Regions from separate parts of the Nitratireductor sp. StC3 genome, predicted to be linked through region 2. Evidence: riboswitches for the same ligand, from Rfam matches in the RefSeq annotation. Region 2 holds a riboswitch; the other holds the start of a gene.
What was found. Region 2 has a riboswitch for cobalamin ahead of C7T96_RS17030 (DUF1636 domain-containing protein). Riboswitches for the same ligand answer to the same signal wherever they lie in the genome.
Positions count from the first base shown of each region.

Region 1: another riboswitch for cobalamin. It lies ahead of C7T96_RS19510 (TonB-dependent receptor); the one in region 2 lies ahead of C7T96_RS17030 (DUF1636 domain-containing protein).

Region 1 is NZ_PYBP01000011.1:46,782-53,510, reverse strand. It holds gene C7T96_RS19530 (LuxR C-terminal-related transcriptional regulator) at 1-727, shown strand, start outside; gene C7T96_RS19525 (YtoQ family protein) at 829-1,272, opposite strand; gene C7T96_RS19520 (helix-turn-helix domain-containing protein) at 1,472-2,377, shown strand; gene C7T96_RS19515 (amidase family protein) at 2,429-3,823, shown strand; cobalamin riboswitch at 3,895-4,098, shown strand; gene C7T96_RS19510 (TonB-dependent receptor) at 4,292-6,232, shown strand; gene C7T96_RS19505 (ABC transporter substrate-binding protein) at 6,238-6,729, shown strand, end outside.
Region 2 is NZ_PYBP01000008.1:175,349-182,077, reverse strand. It holds gene cobN (cobaltochelatase subunit CobN) at 1-2,977, opposite strand, end outside; gene cobW (cobalamin biosynthesis protein CobW) at 2,997-4,034, opposite strand; gene C7T96_RS17030 (DUF1636 domain-containing protein) at 4,031-4,399, opposite strand; cobalamin riboswitch at 4,524-4,725, opposite strand; gene C7T96_RS17025 (LysE family transporter) at 4,831-5,424, shown strand; cobalamin riboswitch at 5,521-5,713, shown strand; gene C7T96_RS17020 (CbtB domain-containing protein) at 5,749-5,928, shown strand; gene C7T96_RS17015 (CbtA family protein) at 5,942-6,658, shown strand; gene cobU (bifunctional adenosylcobinamide kinase/adenosylcobinamide-phosphate guanylyltransferase) at 6,651-6,729, shown strand, end outside.

The DNA of each region.
Region 1 (6,729 bases), on a different contig from region 2:
GGTGCTGGCCGACTGCGTGGCCTCGATCGCCTGCAGCGGCTCCATGAGCGAACTCGGGCTTGCCTGCCAGCGCGCCGTCAGCCGGCTCGTCGGCACGCCGACGCTCGGGTTCTACCTGCTCGACGGCTCGATGCCGGTGCTGAAATACAGCCACCAAGTCGATCCGGGCATGCTCGACGATTATACCGACCGGCTGGGCGCCAACGATCCGCTGATCGAGAGCCTGCATCAACGGCCCGTGGCGACCACCGGCATGTCGATCTACGGCGACCGCGACTGGCGCCACAGCGAGATGTTCAGGCTGCTTCGGCGCTGGGGTTACGACGGCAATCTCTGCGGCCCGCTATGTCTCGACGGCGCGCTGGCGGGGATCCTCTATACGGCCGGTCTCGGTCACGGCGGCCGCTCCGACGAACTCGTTCGCGCGCGCATGGACATCATCTGCCGCGCGAGTTCGATGGCGCTGGACCGGATCGCCGAAAGCGGGTTCGTCGCGCACGCGCCGTCGGGCGGCTGTGCCGAAGCCGCCCTGCCGCCCCGTTCGGCCGAGGTGGCGCGCCTGGTGCGCCTGGGACGCAGCAACAAGGAGATCGCGCGCGCCATGGCGATCTCCGAAAACACGGTGAAGGAGCACGTGGCCAATCTCCGCCACCGTTTCGGCGTCCGCAACCGGACCGAACTGGCTGCGCGGCTTTCGGCTCAGGCCGGCCGCGCCGCGTCCGCCTGAGGCGTCGTGCCGTTTGCCGTCCCGCCCGCGCGTGCCGGTTCTACCCTATTGTTCGACGCAGTTGAAACGGCGGGCCGGCGGCCACTTCGCCTGCAAACGCCTTATAGGGCGCCGGTGATCAGGTAGCGCAGCGCGCGCGCCACTTCGTCGGGGGTCCGCGCGACCGCGTTGGCGGCGGCGTCGACCTCCTTCAGCGCGTGGTCGAATTCGGGCGGGTGCAGCACGATGAACGGTTTGCCGAGCGCTGCCGCATAGCCGGCGTCGAAGGCCGCGTTCCATTGCCGGTATTTTTCGCCGAAACACACCACCAGCACGTCGGCGCGCTCGATGCCGGTGCGGATGCGCACGGCGTTGAGCAGCGCCCCCTTGCGGTCGTGCCAGAACTTGTCGCTTTCGGCGCCGAAGATCTCCACGCCGCAATCGTCGGAGGCGCTGTGGTCGGTCACGGGGCCGTACCAGTCGATGTCGAGCCCTTCGCAGGCCGACACGATCGTCTCGCGCCAGTCGGTATGGATTTCACCGGACAGATAGACATTGAGCTGCATGGGGAAACTCCCGTTCGGTTTCGCTGGATGATGCGCGCGTGTGGCGAACGGCTACCACGAACCGACCATGTTCGGCAGCATGCGGTCTCGAAAATTTTCCCGCTGCGTTCGGCGAACGGCTGTCACACATGCCGACGCCGGGCCCGGCGCGGAAAGCTGCGGGCTTTGATCACCGACGATTTTTCCGTAATGACGGGCAATGTCAGCCCCATCCGACACTGCCGCACGCAACGCCACCAAAATCGCCCGCGCCTGCGCTGTCATCGAGCGCGATCTGAGCGCCCGCCACCGGATCGCCGACCTTGCCCGGGATAGCGGCATGGCCGAGCATCATTTCCAGCGCCGCTTCGCGGCGGCCACGGGCGAAACGGTTGCCGGCTATCTCCGAAGCAGGCGGCTCGAACGCGCGGCGATCGCGCTTTCGCAAACCGACGCGCGCATTCTCGACATCGCACTCGATTGCGGGTTCGAGACCCACGCGGCGCTGACGCGTGCCTTCAAGGCGCATTTCGGCATCACGCCCGATGCCTTTCGCCGGGATGGGCTCGATCCGGCCCTGTGCGGCGCGCCGCCGCGGCCTTTCCTGAGACCTGTCGAGGCCCAATCGTTTGCCTTGGCCTGCGATCTGATGGAACTGCCGGGGCAATGGCTGTGCTGGCGGCGGGCGACCGGCATGATCGACGGGCGCTACTTCCCCGACCTGGCTTCGACACAAGCCGCGTTCGACGATCTGGCGCGCGTCTTGGGCAAGGACGAGGCGGCTTTCGCCGCCGGTTATGCCCAGGGTCCCGCCGCTTTCGAGGATCAGAGCGCCGTCGCCCATTTCGGTGCGCTTTTCGACACCGAGCGCGGCCTGGCCTGGGCGGAGGGGCGGACGCGGATAGAGGCCGGGCTCTACGCAATCTTTCCCCATCGCGGCCCGCTGAACACGCTGCACCTGACATGGCATCGCGCCGCGCGCGTCGGCCTGGGCCGGTTGAACCTGAGGCTGCGGCCCGGATGGATGGTGGAAACCTATCTGACGTCGCGGATCGAGGCGCCGGGCGCAGCGCTGAGTGCGCTTATCCACCTTCCGGTCCACAAAAGCACGATCGGGAAAGCCTAGGCCGGTCGGCGGGACTTATCCAACGGGGCGAACGCAGCGTTGGGGAAGACCATGACCATCGACATACCCGAAATCCTGACCCGTCCTTTGCGCGAGACCGTCGCCGGGCTCGCAAACGAAGCGACGCGCGAAGCCCTCTATGGCGCCTTGCGCGCCCGACGCGAAGACGTCGAACCGGTCGTCAACGCGTTCGAGGCCCGTCGCGAACAGTCGCCCCGCACGGCGAAAGGGCCGCTGAACGGCCTGCCCGTCACGGTCAAGGACCAGATCGCGGCCGGGGGGTGGCCGCGGACATTCGGGCTCGAGCGTCCCAGCCGGCGCGCGGACCGGGCGAGCGCGACGATCGTGGCCAGGCTGGTCGAGCTGGGCGCGGAGGTGACCGGCAAGACCGCGTTGCCGCCCAACGCGCTCGACTTCCAGACGTTCAACCGACGGCGCGGCCGCACCAACAACCCGCACGATCCCCGCTTCACCGCCGGCGGCAGCTCGGGCGGCGGCGCGGCGGCGGTGGCGAGCGGCATGAGCCTTCTCGATATCGGCGCCGATCTTGCCGGCTCGCTGCGCCTGCCGGCGGCATGGTGCGGCGTGACCTCGCTTACCCCGACGGAGGACGCCTGGCCTGCTGACGGCATGTTGCCCGGCGGGCAGCGCCTGCAACACTTCGCGCGGATAGGGCCGATCGCGCGGCGGGTCGACGATCTCGCCTTTCTCTGGGACTGTCTTGCCGGAGCCGAAGCCGGAAAAGAAACGTCGGGATCGTACCGGATCGGCCTGTGGACGCCGGATGGGCCCGCGCCGATGGAGGCAGCGGCCCGCGCGGTCTGGGACGGGTTTTCCACCCGGCTCGCCGCCACGGGCATCGCCGTCGAGACCGACCCGATGCGTCTCCTGTTTAAACCCGAGAGCTACAGGCTTTTCGGCGAGATCATGGGCTACGAGACCGGTGCGCTGATCCCAGCGCCGATTCGCTGGCTGCTACGGCGTGACCGGAGCCCGGCGCGGCGCTCGCCAGGTTTCCTCGCCCACGTTCATGCCGGATATCGCAGGGACGGTGCGCGCCATGCCGACAATCTGGCGCGCATGGCCGCAGCGCGGCGCGAGGCCGCCGCGCGTTTTGACGGCCTCGACGCGCTGGCTTTGCCGGTCACCGGCTTGTGCGCGTTCCGGCACCTCGCCCCGAGCTCGGACAGGGCCGGGGTGCGCGACTACGCACAGCGCTTCGACACCGCCGCCGGTCCGCTCTTCTATTTCGACGCGCTGACCCGTTTCACCGTCCCGGTTACCTTGCTGGGATGGCCGGTGGTCACCCTGCCGATCGGGCGCGATGCGAACGGAATTCCGCTCGGCGTCCAGGTTGTCGGCAAGCCGGGCAGGGAGCGGGTGCTGCTCGATCTCTGCGCCACGATCGAGACGCGCCTCCCGGCCTATTCGGGCACGGAACGATGAGCGAGAACTTTCCGATGGACCACGCCGGAGTTCTCCGCGTATGCGCTTGACAAGCTTTTGCTGATATCTCTAGGGTCGCGCTCGGATCTGGTTCCGCCCTCGGGTGGATGAAAAGGGAACACGGTGAGGTCGCATGCCGGCCAAATCCGTGGCTGCCCCCGCAACTGTAACCGTTGAGCCCGCTTCCATGATGCCACTGGCCGTTCGCGGCCGGGAAGGCGGAGCCGGGCGACGAGACGGAAGTCAGGAGACCTGCCAGGACCGGTCACCCATGCCAGGACACGGGGTGTGTTCAGGCGCGGCCGTCCGTTGCGGTGACATTCGATGAAGTGTTGCCGCAGCCGGGAACGGCCGAGGGGTGAGAACGTCTATGTCTGCCAATCTGCCCCTGACCGATCTCCGCCTGCGGTTTTGTCATGCCGCGCAACGCCCTGTCGGGTTGCGCGACCAGCCGCAAGAGGGGCAGCTATGCACAGAAAACATATCCTAGCGGGCGCGTTGGCGCTTGCCGGTGTGACGACCGCGCAGGCCGAGGACACGGGCGACGCCGATACCGAAATCACCAAGCTCGACCGGTTGTTGATCAGCGAGGGGCGCACGCCGGTGGAGGCTGAAAAGTCCGGCCGCGCGCACACGGTGATCCCGGGCGAGACCTTGCAGCAGAACCGGGTGCGCTATGTCGCCGACGCCCTGCGCATGGTGCCGGGCGTGGCCGTGTCGCGCACCGGCGCCTATGGCGGCCTGACGCAGCTGCGCATGCGCGGCGCGGAAGGCAACCACGTGCTGGTGATGATCGACGGCATCGAAATGAACGAGACCTCCTCGGGCGAGTTCGATTTCGGCAGCCTTCTGGTCGACGACATCGAGCGCATCGAGGTGCTGCGCGGCCCGCAAAGCGCGTTTTGGGGCTCCAACGCCACCGCCGGCGTGATCAACATCATCACCAAGCGCGGCGAGCGCAACGGATTTTCGACCTCGATCCGCTCCGAGGCCGGCACAGACGGCACCTGGCTCGGCGGCCTGTCGATGCGCGGCGGCGGCGAGAACTACGACGTGGCGCTGTCGGGCCTGTTGCGCAACACAGGCGGTTTCAACGTCTCCGACTACGGGACCGAACGCGACGGCGACCGCAACGCCACGATGAACGGTCGTTTCACGGTCGACCTGACGCCCGCGCTCAGCGTCGACGGCACGCTGCGTTACGTGGACCGCAAGAGCGACCTCGACGCGCAGGATTATGGCTGGGGCAGCCCGACCTACGGCCAGGTGCTCGACACGGACGACCAGGTCGCGAGCCGCGAACTGTTCGGCTCGCTCGGCGCGACCCATGTCGCCTTCGACGGCGCGCTGACCCAGCGGCTGCGCTTTACCGGCAGCGATACGTTCCGCGAAAACTTTGCCGGCGGGGCGCTGACTTCGTCCAATTCCGGTGCTCGCTATAACGGTCTTTACCAGGCGACGTGGGAATTCGACACGCCGAGCCTGCTGGAGGCCCGCCACCGTCTCACCGGCGGATATGAGTGGGAGCGGGAAACCTTCCTGCCGTCGCACCTGACGAACAAGCTTGCCCGCAACACCAATTCCTTCGTGGGCGAATATCGCGGCGAGTTCCTCGATCAGGTCTCCCTGAACGCCGCGCTGCGGCGCGACGACAACGACGCCTTCAGCGACGTCACCACCTACAGCCTCAGCGCTGCCTGGCGCATTCCCGGCACCGACACCCGCCTGCACGCCTCGCTGGGCACCGGGGTCACCAACCCGACCTTCTTCGAGCAGTTCGGGTATCTGCCGACCCAGTTCGTCGGCAATCCGGGCCTGTTGCCTGAAGAGAGTTTCGGCTGGGATGTCGGCGTCGAGCAGGGCTTTTTCGGCGGCATGCTGGTCGTCGACCTGACCTATTTCAACCAGGATCTCACCAACGAGATCGCCACCTCCTATGCCGGGCCTTTGCCGACGCCGGTCAATCTCGGCGGCCGCAGCGAGCGCCAGGGCGTCGAGGTCGCCGCGACGGTCGATCTGTTCAACGGGTTCACGGCCACGGCGACCTATACCTATACCGACGCCACCGAGCAGACGGTGGCCGGCGGGCCGCGCCTGGTGGAAGTGCGCCGGCCGAAGCATTCGGGATCGCTGAACACGGCCTATAATTTCTACGACAACCGTGCCCGCGTCTTCGGCGAAGTCGTCTTCAACGGCGAAATGCTCGATCTCGACTTCTCGACCTTTCCATCCTCCCGTGTGAGGCTGAAGCCCTATACGGTGGTCAATGTCGGCGGCAGCTTCCGCTTCAACGAGACAGTCGAGGGGTTCGCCCGCATCGAAAACCTGTTCGACGAGGAGTACGAGGACGTGCTCGGCTACAACACCCAGGGCCTGGTCGCCTTTTTCGGCCTCAAGGGCAGTTTCTGATCGCGATGACGCAACGACGCGTCCTTCGCCGATGGCTCGGGGCGGCGTGCGCCGCCGCCCTGGCGGTCTGCGCGCCGGCGCTGGCGCGCGCCGAAACCGCACCTGCCCGCGTCGTGTCGATGAATCTGTGCACCGACCAGCTCGCCATGCTGATCGCGGACAAGGACCAGCTCCATTCGGTCTCGTATCTGGCCGCCGATCCGGGCGCATCGGTGCTTGCCGCACGCGCTCGCGCCTATGTCGCCAATCACGGCTTGGCGGAGGAAATCTTCCTGATGCGGCCGGATCTGGTAATTGCCGGCACCTACACGACGCGCACAACGGTGGCGTTGCTGCGCCGGCTCGGCTTCCGCGTCGAGGAGTTCGCGCCGGAAACCGGTTTCGACGACGTCCGGCAAAACATTGCCCGCATGGGCGCGATCCTCAACCGGCAGGAGCGGGCGGCCATGCTGCTTGCCGATCTTAACGCCGGGCTTGTCGCGCTGGCCGCATCGCCG
Region 2 (6,729 bases):
CGCGCGGCCTAGCCGGATCGGTGGTGTCGAGCGCGATCAGGTCGGCCTTGTTGCCGAGCGCGGCCGCGGCGGCGGCGAAACCGCCGATGAAGGCGACGTCGGCCGAGCCCTCGAGAATGTCGCGCCCCGGATCGTCGCCGGTATGGATCAGCAGTGCGGCGTCGGCCACGCGTTCGGCGAAGGCGCCGGGCACCGCCACCGCCTCGCCGTCGGCGCCGCCGAACGCGTGCGAGGTCGCCTCCAGAAACGCCTTGCCGATCTCGGCACGCTCGGCCCATGCGCCGCCGGCAAGCAGGCCTTCGATGCCCGCGCCATAGGCGCCGGGCGAGGAGCCGAAAATCCGCTGCGGCCGTGCGCCGCCATTGCGGCTAGCCTCGGCGAGCGGATTGTCGCCGGCCGCCTCCTCGCGCGCGGCCACCGCGACGACGGCGGCGTCGAGCAGCGCGATCTGGGTCGCGAACATGTCGCGGAACAGGCCGGAAATACGGAAGGTGACGTCGACGCGTGGCCGCCCCAGGCGCGCCGGCGGCAAGACCTCGATGCCGGTCACGCGGCCCGTGGCGGCGTCCCACTGCGGCCGGCAACCCATCAGCGCCAGCCCCTGCGCGATCTCCTCGCCGCCGGTGCGCAGGCTGGCGCTGCCCCACAGATCGATCACCAGCGAGCGCGGCCAGTCGCCGTGATCCTGCAAGTAGCGCCGCAGCACTTCCTCGCTGGCCAGCCGCCCGAGTTCAAAGGCGGTCGGCGTCGGCATGGTGCGCGGATCGGCGGTGTAGAGATTGCGGCCGGTCGGCAGCACGTCGGTGCGGCCCCGCGCCGGCGCGCCGGCAGGGCCGGCCGCGACATGGAGCCCGTCGAGGGCTGCGATCAGCGCGTCGCGTTCGGCGCCGGCGCTGCTTTGCCGGATCGGTTCGTCGTCGAGTGCGGCCGCGCGGCCATAGATGTGCAGCCCGTCCTTGACGGCGAAATCCTTCAGGTCGCACAGCCAGGCGTCGATCTTCATCAGCGCGGCGTCGGGATCGTCGCCCTCCGCAACGCCGGCTTCCGGGGCAAGACCGTTGCGTGCCGCCATCTCCACGATCAGCCCGGCCAGACGGTCGCGCCGGCGCCGGTCGAGCCCGTCGGCCTGGGCGTATTCGTCGACGAGGCGCTCCAGTTCCTGCTGCTCGGGCGACAGGCCGGCACCGGTTAAAGGCGGTGGCAGGTGGCCGATGGTGACGGCCGCGATGCGGCGCTTGGCCTGGGCTGCCTCGCCCGGATTGGAGACGATGAAGGGATAGATCACCGGCAGGCCGCCGGTCACGATTTCGGGAAAGCAGGCGTTTGACAGCGCCACTGTCTTGCCCGGCAGCCATTCGAGCGTGCCGTGCGCGCCGACGTGGACAAGCGCGTGGCACCCGTGCCGCTCCCGCAGCCACAGCCCGAAGGCGAGCAGGTCGTGGCGCGGCGGCAGGGCCGGGTCGTGATAGTCGGCGCGGCGGTCCTCGGCGCGTCCGCGATCGGGGGCGAGCGCCACCGTGACATTGCCGAACGTCGCGGCGCGAAAGCCGAAATCCTCCGATCCGTCGGCGGGCGAGGGCCCCCACGCCGCCTCCACGGCCACACGCGCGGCCTCGGGCAGGGTTTCGAAATGGCGCGCATAGGTCTTGGCCGACACGGCCTTTTCGCCACGTTCGATCAGCCGCAGCAGCTCGCGCGACGTTTCCGGAATGTTCTTAACGTCATAGCCGGCCGCCTTAAGGTCGGCGAGCATGGCCAGGACACTGCCCGGCACGTCGAGCCCGACGGCGTAGCCGGTGCGCCCGGCCGCGCCCGGATAATCGGGGATCAGGATGGCGATGCGGCGTTTTGCGCGCGGCGTCGCCTGAAGCGCCAGAAAGGCGGCGATCCGGTCGGCGAGACCGTCCACACGGTCGGGCTCGGGCCGGTTGACCTGGCCGCGATAGGCGAGCGCGTCGCCGCTATCGACAGCGTCCTTGAAGGAGATCGCCCCGGCGAGGATGCGCCCGTCGAGTTCGGGCAGGACGACATGTATGGCAAGGTCGGCAGGCGCCAGACCGCGCGCGCCGCTCTGCCAGGCTTCGCGCCGCGTCGTGGCGATCACCGCCTGGAACACCGGCACGCCGAGCGCGTCGAACAGCGTTTCGGCGCCGGGTTCCGCACCGCTGGCAAAGGCCGTCGTGGTGACGATGGCGCGCGCCGCCTGCTGCCGCGCCGTATCGGTCAGGAAGGCGCGGACCGCCGGATCCTTCAGGCTGGAGACGAACAGCGGCAGGGCAAACATCCCGCGCGCGGCCATCGCCTCGAAAAGCCGGTCGATCGGCGCGACGTCCTCGGCAAGCAGCATCGAACGGTAAAACAGCAGCGGCACTGTCGCCGCGCCGTCCGGCCGCGCGGCCAGCGCGGTCGCGGCGTCGACCGCGCCGAGGCCGGGACAATAAAACCCGGCCTTGGGCAGCGGTGTCGCCGGTTCGACCTCGATGTCGTGACCGGCGTGCATCGCCATCCGGCGCAGCAGCGCGCGCATGTTCGCCGTCCCGCCCTCGCGGAAATAGGCGAGCAGGCCGGCCTGCTCCTCGGCAGCGATCGTCGACAACGCGGCGAGCCGCTCGTCGGTCTCGCGGCACTCGCCCGGCAACAGTGCCAGCGCGATGCCCCTTTTACGCGCGATCTCGGCCAACCGGTCGCAGCCGTAGCGCCACCAGTCATAGCCGCCCAGAAGCCGCACCAGGATCACTTTCGCCCGGGCGGCGACGCTGTCGAGCCACAGATCGACCGACATCGGGTGGCGCAACTCGCGCAGGCTGGCGAGCCTCAGCGACGGCACCGCCTCGCCTTCGGCCCGCCAGGCGGCGGCCAGCGCCGAAAGATCGCTGTCGGTGAACGACAACGCCACCATGTCGGCCGGCGCCTGGCGCAAGTCGACCGGCTCGATCAGATCGTCGAGCGTCGCGGAACTGGTGGCGAGGATGTGCATCGCGCTGCGGTTCGTCCTCCTATGCCGCCAGGGTCTTTTCGATCGCCTCGCGATCCAGGCCCTTGAGCCCGATCACCACCAGGCGCGTGCCCTTGGCTTCGTCCGGGCCCCAGGCGCGGTCGTAATAATGCGACACGCGCGGTCCCACCGCTTGCACCAGCAGGCGCATCGGCTTGCCCTCGACATGTGCAAAACCCTTGAGCCTCAGCACGCCGGCATTTTCCGCCGCCGTCGTCACCCGGCGCGCCAGCGCGTCGGGATCGGAAATCGCGGGCAGCTCGATCACATGCGTGTCGAAATCGTCGTGCTCGTGGTCGAGCATGCCGTCATGATGCGTGCGCCGGTTTTCGATATCGTCCTCGACCGCCAGCCCCAGCCCGAGCAGCACGGAGGCATCGACCTTGCCGTTGGCGGCCGGCACGATTTTAACCGCGCGCGCAAGGTGGCGCTCCACCGCCGCGCGGGCGCGGCCGGCCTGATTTTCGTCAAGCAGGTCGTTTTTTGACAAAATCACCAGGTCGGCGCAGGCAACCTGATCCTCGAACACTTCCTCGACCGGATCGTCGTGGTCGAGCGTTTCGTCGGCCGCGCGCTGGGCGGCGAGCGCATCCATGTCCGCGGCGACCCGGCCGTCGGCGAGCGCCGGCCCGTCGACCACCGCCACCACGCCGTCGACGGTCACCCGCCCCTTGATCGCCGGCCACTGGAACGCCTGCACCAGCGGTTTGGGCAAGGCCAGGCCGGAGGTCTCGATCAGGATGTGGTCGACTTTCGGCTCGCGCGCCAGGATCTGATCGAGCGCCGGCACGAAATCGTCGGCGACCGTGCAGCAGATGCAGCCATTGGCCAGTTCGAGCACGTTTTCTTGCGGGCAGTTCTCGATGCCGCAGCCTTTCAGGATTTCGCCGTCGATGCCGACATCGCCGAACTCGTTGACGATGATGGCGATACGCCGGCCATTGGCGTTCTCGATCAGGTTGCGGATCAGCGTCGTCTTGCCGGCCCCGAGGAAACCGGTGACGACGGTGCAGGGGACGCGGTCGGCGGAAGCAGTCATGATGAAACCTTTTGGGTTGCGGCAGGGGCGATGGCGGTTGCGGGCGGCAATCTGGAGACGACCCCGCGCTTGAGACATTCGGGCCGTCCGCGCCAGGGCATGAGCCCGTTCTCGGAGGTCTGGAAGAGCTTGGCTCCGGCCACCAGGTCGGCCCCGTTTTCGACCGCGAGGTCGCCGAACACGTAGCTCCAGGCCCCCTCGCGCAACAGCGCCGCGCTCAGCCGGCGCTTGCAATTGCCCAGGCATTCGATCTCCACGATCCGGATGCTGGTATCGTCGCTGGCCGCGCGTGCGGCCTCGGCGAGAAAATGTCCCGGACGCGGCCGGTCGTCGGCGCCGTCCGCGCCGCGGCATGAACTGCACACAAGGATTGTCGCTGTGGCGGGCGTCGGCGCGTCTGCCGTTGCGGCCGGGTCCGTGGCGGACGAATCAGTCCTGTCGTCGAAAGTCAATCGTCGAACTCCTTGCCCGGGTCACCCGCCGGACGGTTAGGATTGCTGTTGCGACGGCAGGTCTCCTGGCTTGCGGGTCGCCGCACCGCGCCGCCTTCCCGGACAAATCCAGTGGCAATCGACGCGAAGCTCGCCGCTCACAGTTGCGGGGACAGCCGCGGAGTTGAAGCCGGTCGCTTCGCACCGCGTTCCCTCTTAGCCCTTCCGCGTGGAAGGGAACCGTCAGGCCGGCATTTAGGCCGCGAGCGCCGGGACTGTCAATCCAAGCTGCGCCAGGCGGCTTGCCGCCGCGTCTCGACTGTAGGAACCTGTCATTTCCGGCTGGATCGCAACGGACGCACACCATGGAAGACCTGATCGGGTTCCTCGTCGCCGGCTTCGTGCTGACCGGCAGTCCGGGTCCCAACACGCTGAGCCTCGCCGCGACAGGCGCCGCGTTCGGTGCCCGGCGCGGCCTCGGCTACATGACGGGACTTCTCCTCGGTATGGTGCTGGTCATGGGGCTGACGGCGAGCGGGGTGATCGCAATCGTCCTGGCCGTGCCCGCGCTCGGGCCCGTGGTGACGGCCGCTGCGGCGGCCTATTTCCTCTATCTCGCCTGGCGTATCGCCAACGCGCCGCCGCTGTCGGAGGCGCGGCAGACAAAACCGGCGCCTTCCGCCGGCGACGGGATCGTGCTTTCCCTGCTCAACCCGAAGGCCTACGCGGCGATGGCGGCGATGTTTACCGGCTTCGTATTGTTTGCCGGTTCCTCCACCGTCGACGCGTTCATCAAGGCCGGATTGCTGCTTGTCATCCTCACCCTGGTCAATACGGTCTGGCTCGCCGGCGGTGCCCTTCTGACCCGAGTTCTGCGCGAGCCGCGGCTCAACCGCATTGTCAACGTCGCCTTCGCCGCGCTGCTGATCCTGTCGGTGGTGCTCGCGCTCAGCATCTGAGCGCGAGCACCACCGACGGCCGGTCCCGGGCCGTGATGTCGGCATCGGGACAGCGGAGCGGGTGAATTGAGGTTTGCGCCCGTTTCGATTTGCGTTATGTTTCCGATCGTCGATGGTTCCCGAGGGAAGAAGGGAATGCGGTGCGGGCCTCGTGCCCAAATCCGCGGCTGCCCCCGCAACTGTAGGCGGCAAGCTCCACCCCACAGGCCACTGAAGCGCTGCTTCGGGAAGGCGGGCAGGGAGCGTCGAGCCGCAAGCCAGGAAACCTGCCGTCGTCGCGAACGCAATGCCAAGGCCCTCGGGTGGAGGGCGAAAGGACAGGACATGAATTCGAACACCACGACCTTGGGCGCACCCGTCTCGACCCGATCCCGGGCCATGCCGTTAGCGATGGCCGCGCTACTCGGGCTTTTTGTCGTCGCGGTTTCGGGCTTCGCCCCGATGGAGGCGGTCCACAATGCCGCCCACGACTATCGCCACTCCATGGCATTTCCCTGCCACTAACGGATTGTTCGACATGTCTGATCTTCGCAACGTCGTGTTCGTCGCGGCGCTCGCCGGACTTTTGGCCGGGCTCGTGCTGACGGCCATGCAGATCTACGCGACCGTGCCGCTGATCCTCCAGGCCGAGACCTTCGAGGGCGCTGGCGGCGACCATCATGGCGAGGCCGCCGTCTCCGAGGCGGAGGATGGCGTGGAAGCCTGGGCGCCGGCCGACGGAATGGAACGAAACCTCTATACGGCACTCGCCGCCATCGTTACCGGTGTCGGATTCGGGCTTTTGCTGGTCGCGGCGTCGGAACTCGCCGGTGGCATCGCCGGCTGGCGTCAGGGTCTCGTCTGGGGTTTTGCCGGTTTCGCCGTTTTCACCCTGGCGCCCGGCCTTGGCCTGCCGCCCGAATTGCCGGCCATGCCGGCTGCCGATCTTGTTGCCCGGCAGATATGGTGGATCGCCACCGTGGCCGCGACCGCGGCCGGCCTGGCGCTGATCGCGTTTCGCGCCTCGGCCGTGTGGGCGGTGGTCGGGGTGGCGCTGATCGTCGCGCCGCATCTGATCGGCGCGCCACAGCCGGTCAGCCACGAATCGCCGGTTCCGGCCGATCTGCATCACCGCTTCGTCGTTGTCGTCACCGTCACCAACCTCGTCTTCTGGCTGGTGCTGGGCGCGGCCGTCGGTGCGCTGCGGCCGCGCTTTTTCGGCCAGGCCGACAATTCGCGGACAAGCTTTGCCTGACAAAGGACGGCTGATCCTGGTGCTTGGTGGTGCGCGCTCGGGCAAGAGCGCGCACGCCGAAACGCTGATCG